2 regions of the Pseudolabrys sp. genome follow, and region 2 is predicted to be linked to the other one. Evidence: riboswitches for the same ligand, from Rfam matches in the RefSeq annotation. Region 2 holds a riboswitch; the other holds the start of a gene.
What was found. A riboswitch is a leader RNA that binds a small molecule or an ion and turns the genes downstream of it on or off. The one in region 2 is predicted to bind thiamine pyrophosphate.

Region 1 (5,294 bases), on a different contig from region 2:
GGCGTCGGCGATCGAGCCGGGCCGCAACCCGTCGCCGAGCGAGAACGAGACGTCATATTTTCGCATGATGTCGCAGATCTCGTCGAAGCGTTCGTAGAGGAACGACTCGGTGTGTCGCGACAGGCACCACTTCGCCATGATCGAGCCGCCGCGCGACACGATGCCGGTGACGCGGTTGGCGGTCAGCGGCACATAGGCGAGGCGGACGCCGGCGTGGATGGTGAAATAATCGACGCCCTGTTCGCACTGCTCGATCAGCGTGTCCTTGTAGACCTCCCAGTCGAGTTTGACGGGATCGCCGTCGACCTTTTCGAGCGCCTGATAGATCGGCACGGTGCCGATCGGGACCGGCGAATTGCGCAGGATCCATTCGCGGGTGTTGTGGATGTTGCGGCCGGTGGAGAGGTCCATCACCGTGTCGGCGCCCCAGCGGATCGCCCACACCATCTTCTCGACTTCCTCTTCGACGGACGACGTGACCGCCGAGTTGCCGATATTGGCGTTGATCTTCACCAGGAAGTTGCGGCCGATGATCATCGGCTCGAGTTCGGCGTGGTTGATGTTGGAGGGGATGATGGCGCGGCCGCGCGCGATTTCCTCGCGCACGAAGTCCGGGGTGATGAAGGGCGGGATCGACGCGCCGAAGCTCTCGCCGTCCTTGAGCGCGGCTTGCGCGCGCTCCAGCATCGCCTTGCGGCCGAGGTTCTCGCGCTCGGCGACGTAGATCATTTCCTTGGTGACGATGCCGGCTTTGGCGAATTCGTATTGCGTGACGGGTTTGCCATCCAAAGCACGCCACGGCTTCGGCGTGTTCGGGAAATTGCGGGCGAGGTGCTTGCCGCTGACATTGCCGTTGTCGACCGGCTTGATCGGGCGACCTTCGTATTCCTCGACGCCGCCGCGCTCCTTGACCCAGGCGATGCGCGCGCGGGGCAGGCCCTTCTCGACGTCGATCGCGATGGTGTCGTCCGTATAGGGGCCGGTGGTGTCGTAGACCGGCAGCGGCGCTTCGCCGGAACCCTGCGAGAGAGCGATCTCGCGATGCGGCACGCGCAGATCGGGCGCGGCGGCGGGCCGGGAGTGGACCTTGCGCGAGGCGGGCAGCGCACCGGTGGTCACCTTCGGGGTGACGAGATCGGCTTGCGTGACGGCTTTGTTCATGATGCGGCCTCCATAGGTGTAAGCGCAGTGCTGGTCGTCAGGGCACTTATTCCGTGTAGCCCTTGAGGGTGAAGAACGATCCGAGCGCGAGAAACAGCACGCCGAACCCGACACGGACGCTGGCGAAGCCGGCCGCGCCGATATAGACGACGAATTGCGGCGCGATGATGCGGAACGCGCCGATCAGCGCCAGCATCCAGCCGAGCGCCGTCACCGAACTGCGCCAGTCGCGCGTCCAGCGCGAATGCACGTTCAGGATGGCGATGCCGGCCGTCATCGCCAGAATGCCGGAAAAGTAGATCATCGGCGGGCTCGACAGGAAGGCGAGCGCCGTCTCCTGATAAGCGGCGTTGTTGATGAGAAGGCCGGTGCCGATCGCGGCGAGAATAGGACCGGTCAGCCGCGCGATCAGCCGCGCGGTGTCCGTCGAGGGGACGTCGTTCACTTGTTGTTTCGCCTGCGCGTCGCACTGCGCGTCTGTCCTGTCGGTTTCGGGGATTTTGTCTCGGCCGCGGCCGCAGGCTTGTCGAGATCGGCGTAGCCGCAATAACTCAGAACGCAGCCGAGCGCGGCGATGGCGACGCCGGACACCGGCAGCGTATAGGGCGTGTCGATCACCGCGCCGCCGACGATCTGCGCGAGCTGCGGCGCGACCATGCGCGCCACGCCGCCGATCACCATCAGCCAGCCGAACACGGTGACGATGACGCGCCAGTCCTTCACCCACAGATTGTGGGCGAGCACGATGGCGATGCCGACCGGCAGCACGATGGCGCCGGAGAGATAGAGGAGAGCCGGGCTGATGACGAACTGTTCGTAGATCGCGCGAAATACGTCGCCGTTGAACAACACGCCGACGCCGGCCGCGACCAAGGGCGGGCCGATCAGCCGGGCGAGATAGATCGAGCGTTGCATCAGCGTCCTGTCCCTTCGCCGGTATGAGCCGGATCAGGTTCAAAGGGTTTTTCTCAGCCCGGCGACACATCCATGCCGGACACCCCTCGGAACGGCGCTAATGTAGGCTTGCGACGGGCACTGTCAATGCGGGCCGCCGTGGCGCAGGCGATGACGCGGTGCATGGCTGCCGCCGCATGATATGACTGCGGCCCGACCGGAGGCGCTTTCCCTTGGCATTGACCGACGCGATTCTCCGCCCCTTGCGGGCGCTGAGGGCGGCCTATCTGCCGCTGCTGATGGTCTATTTCGCCTATGGCGCGCTCGGCCTGATCGACGTGACGCGCGACCTGTGGGTGAAGGAAAGCCTGAGCTTCACGCCGGCGGAACTCGCCGGCATCGGCGTCTGGCTGACGCTGCCGTGGACCGTGAAGATGGTGTTCGGCCAGCTGGTCGACAGCGTGCCGATTCTCGGCTCGCAGCGGAAAAGCTATGTGCTGATCGGCGGCGGCTGTACCGCGGCGGGGCTGGTGGTTCTCGCCGGCGCGGCCGGCCAATGGATCACCGTCGCCGGGCCCGACGCGCTGTTCGTCGCCGGCGCGCTGCTGATCGTGCTCGGCACCGTGATCCAGGACGTGGTGGCCGACGCGATGTCCACTGAGGTGGTGTCGCGGACCGGCCAGGACGGCAAGCCGCGCCCGGAAAAGTCGGTGCGCGCCGAACTCGGCATGGTGCAGGTGCTGGGCCGGCTTGCGCTGTCGGCCGGCATCCTCGCGGTGGCAGGTCTTTCCGGCTGGTTGGCGACGATCTTCTCCCGCGAGACGGTGTTCCTGATCGGCCTCGTCATTCCGGCGATATCCGTCACCGGCATTTTCCTCTATCGCGGCGAGGCGGCGGAGCGCCGCCCGCTCGACTGGCGCATTCTCGGCGGCGGCATCGCCTTTGGTGCGGTGGTGGCGGCGCTGGCGCTCGGCCGCGTGCCGTTCTCGCAGGAGATCATCTTCATCGTCTCGATGGCGGTGATCTGCGCGATGCTGGTGCTGGTGACGCGCGACCTCGACCGCAAGGCGCGGATGGCGATCGTCTATTCCGCCATCATCATCTTCGCGTTTCGCGCGACGCCTTCGGTCGGCGACGGCTATTTCTGGTGGACGCTCGACGTGCTGAAATTCGACGCGGCGTTCTACGGTCATCTGCGGCAGACCGCCGCCGTGCTGGCGCTGGTCGGCATGTGGGCCTTCAGCAAGCAGCTCACCGATTATTCGGTCACCAAGACGCTGTTTTGGCTCACCGTCGCCGGCACCGTGCTGTCGCTGCCGAATGTCGGGCTCTATTACGGGCTCGCGGCGTGGACGGAAGCGCATTTCGGCTTCGGCGCGCGCACCATCGCCGTCGTCGACGCGGCGGCGAGCTCGCCCTTCGCGCAGCTGTCGATGATCCCGCTCCTGTCCCTGATCGCGTTTTACGCGCCGGAGGGGCGGCGCGCGACATGGTTTGCGCTGATGGCCTCGCTGATGAATATGGCGCTGGTCGCCGGCCAGTTGCAGACCAAATATCTCAACGAGATCTTTGCCGTCGGCCGCGGCGACTACGCGGCGCTCGGGCCGCTGCTGGTGATCGTGCTGGCCGCCGGCTTCGTCATCCCGGTCGCGGCGATTGCGCTGTTCGGACGCAAGGTGTAGGGCGCAACCCGCGGCGTTCTGCGGTGTTATAGAGAGGACCGGACGGCACAGGGCGGAATGAGCGAAGCGAATTCGATTTTACGGCCGGGGCGGAATTGCTGGCGCGTGGCGCGCGCGGGCCGCGCGCGCGTGCTGGTCGATGCCGACAATTATTTCCGCAGTCTCGATGCGTCGCTGGAAAAGGCCCGGCGCTCGGTCCTCATCATGGGCTGGGATTTCGACGCCTCGATCCGGCTACGGGGCGACGATCCGAATTGTCCGACGCTCGGCGACCGGCTGCGTGCGCTGGTCGAGGAACGGCCGGAGCTCGAGGTTCGCATCCTGATCTGGAGCGTCGCGGCCTTTCATGCGCCGGGCGCGCCGCTGCCGCTGCTGCTCGGCTCGCCGTGGGAGCGGCATCCGCGCATCCAGGTGCGGCTCGACAGCAAGCACCCGTTTTATGCCTCGCACCACGCCAAGGTCGTCTGCGTCGACGACAGCATCGCTTTCGTCGGCGGCATGGACCTGACGGTGCTGCGCTGGGACACCTGCGAGCATCCGGTCGAGAGTCCGTTCCGGGTTTCGCAACGCGACGGCAGTTCCTATGGCCCGGTGCACGACGTGCAAATGGCGGTCGACGGCGAAGCGGCGCGCGCGGTCGGCGATTATGTCCGCGATCGCTGGACATACGTGATCGGCGAAACCGTGACGCCGGCGACCGGTCAGGCCTGGCCGGACGGTCTCGCGGCGGATTTCTCGGACGTGGATGTCGCGATCTCGCGCACGCTGGGGCCGTATGGCGGACGGCCGGGCGTGTTCGAGGCGGTGACGCTGCTGCACGACGCGCTGCGCGCCGCGCGCCGGCTGATCTACATCGAGGCGCAGTATGTGACCTCGGTTTACATCTCGCGCATTCTGGAGCGGCATTTGCGGCACGAGGACGGGCCGGAAATCGTCATGGTCGTGCGCAAGGAGTTCAACACCCGGATGGAAGCGATGGTGATGGGTCATGCGCAGGACCGGCTGATCAACCGGCTGCATCGCGCCGACAGGTTCGGGCGGTTTCGCGCGTTCTCCCGCGCAGTCGGCGCGAGCGACGCCAGGACGGAATGCGCGGTCAACGTCCATTCCAAGGTCATCGTCGTCGACGACGTGTTCCTCCGGGTCGGTTCCTCGAACCTCAACAATCGCTCGCTCGGCCTCGACAGCGAGTGCGACCTTGCGATCGAGGCGCACAGCGACGCGCATCGCGCGGCCGTCGCCGGTGTGCGCGACGGGCTGATCGCGGAGCATACCGGGCAGACGCCGCAGACCATCGCGCAGCGTTACCGGGATGAAGGCTCGATGCGGGCGGCGATCGCCGCGCTCAACTGCAACGACTCCTGCCTGCGGCCGCTGAAGCGCCGGCGTGTCTCGGCGGGGTTCGGCGTGCTGACCGCGCTGTTCGATCCGCTGCGGCCGCTCGATCCGATCGGCTTTCTGCTGGGCCGCCGGGCGGGCTGGCGTTCCGGCGACAGCCGGCGCGATGCTTAGCGGCGGGCCGTGCGCCTGCGGTTGCCGCGCCAGTAAAGCTCGGTC
Region 2 (5,294 bases):
GAAGCTTGCGGCCGACGCCAAGGCCGCGGAAGCGGCGACGAAGGACCTCGACAGCTTCAAGGCAGCCTTCACCGCGGTGACCAAGGATTGTGGCGCCTGCCACCAGACCTATCGCATCAAGAAGAGCTGACCGCTTTTTGCGGGGAATGTCAGTATTTTATTGTCGTCGGGCGGCGTCTCGCAGGAGATGCCGCCCTTCGCTTTGCGGAATCGGCCGGCCCGCTTAGGATTATTGCCGCGCCAACAGGACCGGAGTTCCCCGGATGCTTCGTAAACTGTTCCTGCTCGCGATCGCGGCCGTCTTTGTCGGCGTCATCGTGTTCTGGCTCGTGACCATTCCGGCGACGGTATCGGCGAGCGCGCTCGGGCCTCACACGCCCAATCTCGACAACGGCAAGACGATGTTCAACGCCGGCGGCTGCGCGTCATGTCATGCGGTGCCCAAACAGGACGACCGCACCAGGCTCGGCGGCGGTCTCGCCCTGCATTCGCCGTTCGGCACCTTCCATGTTCCCAACATTTCGTCCGATCAGAAAGACGGCATCGGCGCCTGGACCGAGGTGCAGTTCGTCACCGCAATGGTGAAGGGCACCTCGCCGAGCGGGGAGCATTATTATCCGGCGTTTCCCTATACGTCCTACCAGCGCATCGCGCTCAACGATCTGCGAGACCTGTTCGCCTATCTCAAGACTCTTCCCGCTGTGGCCGGCAAGGTGCGCGATCACGAACTGCCGTTTCCCTTCAGCATCCGCCGGCTGCTCGGCGGCTGGAAGTTCCTGTTCCTCGACGGCAAGCCGTTTACGCCGGACGGCAGCCAGTCCGCGCAATGGAACCGCGGCGCCTATCTGGTCAACGGTCCCGGCCATTGCGCAGAATGTCACAGCCCGCGCAATGCGCTCGGCGGCATCGAGGCCGGCAAACGCTTTTCCGGCGGGCCTAATCCGGAAGGCAAGGGCTTCATCCCCAATATTACCCAGGCGCGGCTGAAGAGCTGGTCGGTGAGCGACATCGCAAGCGTGTTGTCGGACGGCCTGACGCCGGAGGGCGACAGCGTGGGCGGCTCGATGACGCCTGTGATCAAGAACACCTCGCAATTGTCCAAGGAGGACCGCGAGGCGATGGCGACCTACATCAAGTCGCTTGCGCCGGTCGAGGGCGTGCGGCGCAAGCAGAGCGGAAACTAGAGCGGGTTTCATTGCCCCGCCGGCCGGGTTCCGGCTGGCGGGAATCGCTGACCGGTGTATTGATCGGTCCGTGACAGACATGACCCCGGCCAGCACCAATCCGCTCAAGGGCATCGTTTTCAAGCTTATCTCGGCGCTGCTGTTTGCGGCGATGTCGGCGCTGGTCCGGCTGACCGGCGAGGTCACGCCGGTCGGGCAGATCGTGTTTTTCCGCAGCGCCTTTGCGATCGTGCCGGTGATCGCGATCTACGCCTGGCGGGGCGAAATCCTCGCCGCGGTGACGACGCGACGGCCGCTCGGCCATATCGGCCGCGGCAGTCTCAGCGTCTGCGGCATGTACACCAACTTTTCCTCGCTGGTGCGCCTGCCGCTCGCCGACGCCACCGCGATTTCATTCGCCTCGCCGCTGATCACCGTAGCGCTGGCGGCGCTCATCCTGAAGGAGCGGGTCCGCATTTATCGCTGGTCGGCGGTGGCGGTCGGCTTCGTCGGCGTCATCGTGATGCTGGTTCCGCATCTGGAATTCGGCGGCAAGGAGGCCGGCCTCGTGGCCTCGGCCGGTGCGATCTTCGCGGTGATCGCGGTGTTCTGCAACGCCGGCACGGTGATCCAGACCCGGAGGTTGACGCAGAGCGAGACGACACCGTCGATCGTGTTCTATTTCTCGTTGATCTGCGCGATCGCCGGCGCGGCGACGCTGCCGTTCGACTGGTACACGCCGACCTGGCTCGAACTCATGGGGCTGGTCTCGCTCGGCATGCTCGGCGGCCTCGCGCATATTTTCCTGACCGAAAGCTATCGCCATGCGGCGGCCTCGGTCGTCGCGCCGTTCGATTACTCGACGATGATCTGGGCGATCATCCTCGGCTATTACGTGTTCGGTGAAATCCCGACCGGCACGGTCTATATCGGCTCGGCGATCGTCGCCGCCGCGGGCCTGTTCGTGATCTGGCGCGAACGGCAACTCGGCCTGCAGCGCCGTCGCGAGGTCGAGAGCCCGCCGGCGCGAACCTGATATCCCTGCGCGTCGCCTTTACCGGAAACCGGCGCGCACTTTTCGGGGCGATGCGTTAGCCCTGAAATGCCTTGAAGGTGACGATGGTGCGGGTGTCCTGGATGCCTGCGATCGGCTGGACCTTCTCCTGGACGAAGTGGCCGATGTCCGTCGTCTCGTCGACGTAGAACTTCACCAGCAGGTCGAAGTCGCCGGCGGTCGAGTAGATCTCCGAGGCAATCTCCGCCTCCGCCAGCTTGTTGGCGACCTGGTAGCACTTGCCGAGGTGGCACTTGATCTGGACAAAGAACGGAACCATCGCGACCCTCCGCGCCGCGGGCAGGCAGGCCCGGCGCATGGCGCAATCCAGCAAAATCGCGCCGCGCTGGCAAGCGGTTGGCGCCGTTTCGCGGGCCGCGCGGCTGCGCCGGTCCGGCCACCTTGCGGCATTCCGCGCCGGGTATTAGTTTCCAGCTTGCAATCTCGTGGGGTGTCCGGCCGGTGCCGGGCTGAGAGGCCATTCGGGCCAACCCAACGAACCTGATCCGGGTCATGCCGGCGGAGGGATGAGAGATGCAGTCTCCCAGCCAATCTGGTGCGTCGTCCGGCGCAGCCGAACTCGCGGGCATCGCGGCAGCAACGCTCGAAGCCTTGCGGGCGAAGGCGCCGCGCGTTCACTGCATCACCAACACGGTGGCGCAGGCTTTCACCGCGAACGTGCTGCTCGCTGCCGGCGCGGTTCCGGCGATGACGGCCTCGCCGGAGGAGGTCGGCGCTTTCGTCGCGATGTCCGGCGCGTTGCTCGTCAATATCGGCACGCTCGACCGCGAGCGCCGCGTGGCCATCGATACCGCAGTCGAGGCCGCGGTGGCCGAGAACATTCCATGGGTGCTCGATCCCGTCTTCATCGACCGCGTGCCGTTCCGCGCCGAACTGGCGCACGACCTGATCGAGCGCGGCAACCGCGCTTTGCGCCTCAACGCGGCGGAGTTCCGCGCGATTTCCGGCGCCGATCCGACGCCGCGCAACGTCGCGCAATATGCACGCCAGCGCGGCACCGTGGTCGCGCTGACCGGTGCGACCGACGTGGTCGCCGACGCAACGCGGCAGGCCTCGGTGTCGAACGGCCACCCGTGGATGGCGAAAGTCACCGCGGTCGGCTGCGCCAACTCGGCGCTGGTCGCGGCCTGCATCGCGGTCGAACCCGATCCGTGGAAAGCGGCGCTGTCCGCCGTCCTGATCGGCGGCATCGCCGGCGAGATCGGCGCGCGCCATGCGCAGGGGCCGGGGACCTTTCCCGCAGCCTATGTCGACGCGATCAGCACGCTCGACGCCGCTGCCATCGCCAGCCACGCGCGCGTCCAATGAACGCCGTCGATCTGCGTCTTTATGCGCTGCTCGATCCCGACAACGCCGGCGGGCATGACCTGCCGCGGCTCGCGGAACTGATCGCGCCGGATACCACGCTGGTGCAGCTGCGCGACAAGCACGGGACGACGCGCGAGATGATCGCGCGTGCCCGCGCGCTGCACGCAGTGCTGTCGCCGCGCAGGATTTTTCTGCTCATCAACGACCGCGTCGATGTCGCACTTGCCTGCGGCGCGGAAGGCGTTCATGTCGGCTGGGACGACATGGAGGCCGCCGATGTGCGGCGTCTGCTCGGGCCGAAGGCGATCGTCGGCCTCAGCATCAAGAGCGTGAGGCAGGCCGATGCCGCGCCGCTCGAGATGCTCGACTATGTCGCGATCGGCGGCGTGTTTACGACGATCTCGAAGAACAATCCCGATCCGCCGGTCGGGCTCGACGGCTTTCGGACCATTCTCGCCGCGATCCGCAAGCGCGCGCCGCACATGCTGGTCGCCGCGATTGCCGGGATCGACGCCGGCAATGCGGGGGATGTGGTTGCGGCCGGCGCCGACGGCGTCTCGGTGATCTCCGCGCTGTCGCGCGCCACCGACCCCGCCGCCGCCGCGAAGTCTCTGCGCGGCGTGATCGATGCCGCGCTGGCAAAGCGAGGCGCGCGATGACGCCGATCGCGCTCACCATCGCGGGTTCGGATTCCGGCGGCGGCGCCGGCATCCAGGCGGATCTGAAAACCTTCGCCGCGCTCGGCGTCTACGGCACATCGGCGATTGCGGCCTTGACCGCGCAGAACACCAAGGGCGTCACCGGCATTCACAATGTGCCGCCGGACTTCGTCGTGGCGCAGATCGACGCCGTGTTCGGCGACTTCGCGGTCGGCGCGGTCAAGATCGGCATGCTGTCGACCGCGCCGATCATTCGCGCGGTTGCTGCCGCGCTCGAGCGCCACAAGGCGCGCAATATCGTGGTCGATCCGGTGATGGTCGCGACCTCCGGCGACCGGCTGCTTGCCGCCGATGCGGTCGATGCGCTGCGCAAGGATCTCATTCCGCTGGCCGCCGTGGTGACGCCGAACCTGCACGAAGCCGCCGCGCTGTCGGGTGCGACGCTCGCCCGCAACGAGGGCGAGATGGAATTGCAGGCGCGCCACATTCTGACGCTCGGGCCGCGCCGCGTCCTGGTCAAAGGCGGACATGGCGACGGCCCGGAAGCGACCGATCTCCTGATCGGCGAATGGGAGATCGTGCGCCTGCCAGCGCAACGCATCGCGACGAAAAACACCCACGGCACCGGCTGCACATTGTCGTCCGCCATTGCCGCCGGGCTCGCCAAGGGCGAGACGCTGCCGGACGCCGTGCGCGGCGCCAAGACCTACGTCACCGCGGCGATTGCCGCCGCCGACCGCGTGCCGGTCGGCCATGGCCACGGGCCGCTGCATCATTTCCACGCATACTGGTGAGGACATCATGACCAAGATCACGCGCCGCAACGCGATCGGAGCGGGAGCCGCCGGGCTTGCCGGCACGCTGGCGATGCCGTCGATTGCACGGGCGCAAACGATCAAGTGGCGCATGGCGACCTCGTGGCCGAAGCGCCTGCCGGGGCCGGGCATGTCGGCCGAGCGCGTGGCCGAGCGCATCCGCAGCCTGTCGAACGGCCGGCTCGATATTTCCGTGCATGCGGCCGGCGAACTGGTGCCCGCCTTCGAAGTGCTCGACGCCGTCGGCAACGGCGTCGCCGATTGCGGGCACACC

Region 1: another riboswitch for thiamine pyrophosphate. It lies ahead of AB7F10_RS13770 (hypothetical protein); the one in region 2 lies ahead of thiM (hydroxyethylthiazole kinase).

What each region holds. Positions count from the first base shown of each region.
Region 1 is NZ_JBFWPH010000004.1:168,373-173,666, forward strand. It holds partial or broken gene thiC (phosphomethylpyrimidine synthase ThiC) at 1-1,161, opposite strand, end outside; gene AB7F10_RS13765 (hypothetical protein) at 1,208-1,606, opposite strand; gene AB7F10_RS13770 (hypothetical protein) at 1,603-2,076, opposite strand; TPP riboswitch at 2,070-2,173, opposite strand; gene AB7F10_RS13775 (hypothetical protein) at 2,289-3,737, shown strand; gene AB7F10_RS13780 (phospholipase D-like domain-containing protein) at 3,795-5,249, shown strand; gene AB7F10_RS13785 (lysylphosphatidylglycerol synthase transmembrane domain-containing protein) at 5,246-5,294, opposite strand, start outside.
Region 2 is NZ_JBFWPH010000001.1:546,510-551,803, forward strand. It holds gene AB7F10_RS02605 (c-type cytochrome) at 1-130, shown strand, start outside; gene AB7F10_RS02610 (c-type cytochrome) at 264-1,184, shown strand; gene AB7F10_RS02615 (DMT family transporter) at 1,264-2,199, shown strand; gene AB7F10_RS02620 (Lrp/AsnC ligand binding domain-containing protein) at 2,255-2,497, opposite strand; TPP riboswitch at 2,655-2,762, shown strand; gene thiM (hydroxyethylthiazole kinase) at 2,752-3,546, shown strand; gene thiE (thiamine phosphate synthase) at 3,543-4,205, shown strand; gene thiD (bifunctional hydroxymethylpyrimidine kinase/phosphomethylpyrimidine kinase) at 4,202-4,999, shown strand; gene AB7F10_RS02640 (TRAP transporter substrate-binding protein) at 5,007-5,294, shown strand, end outside.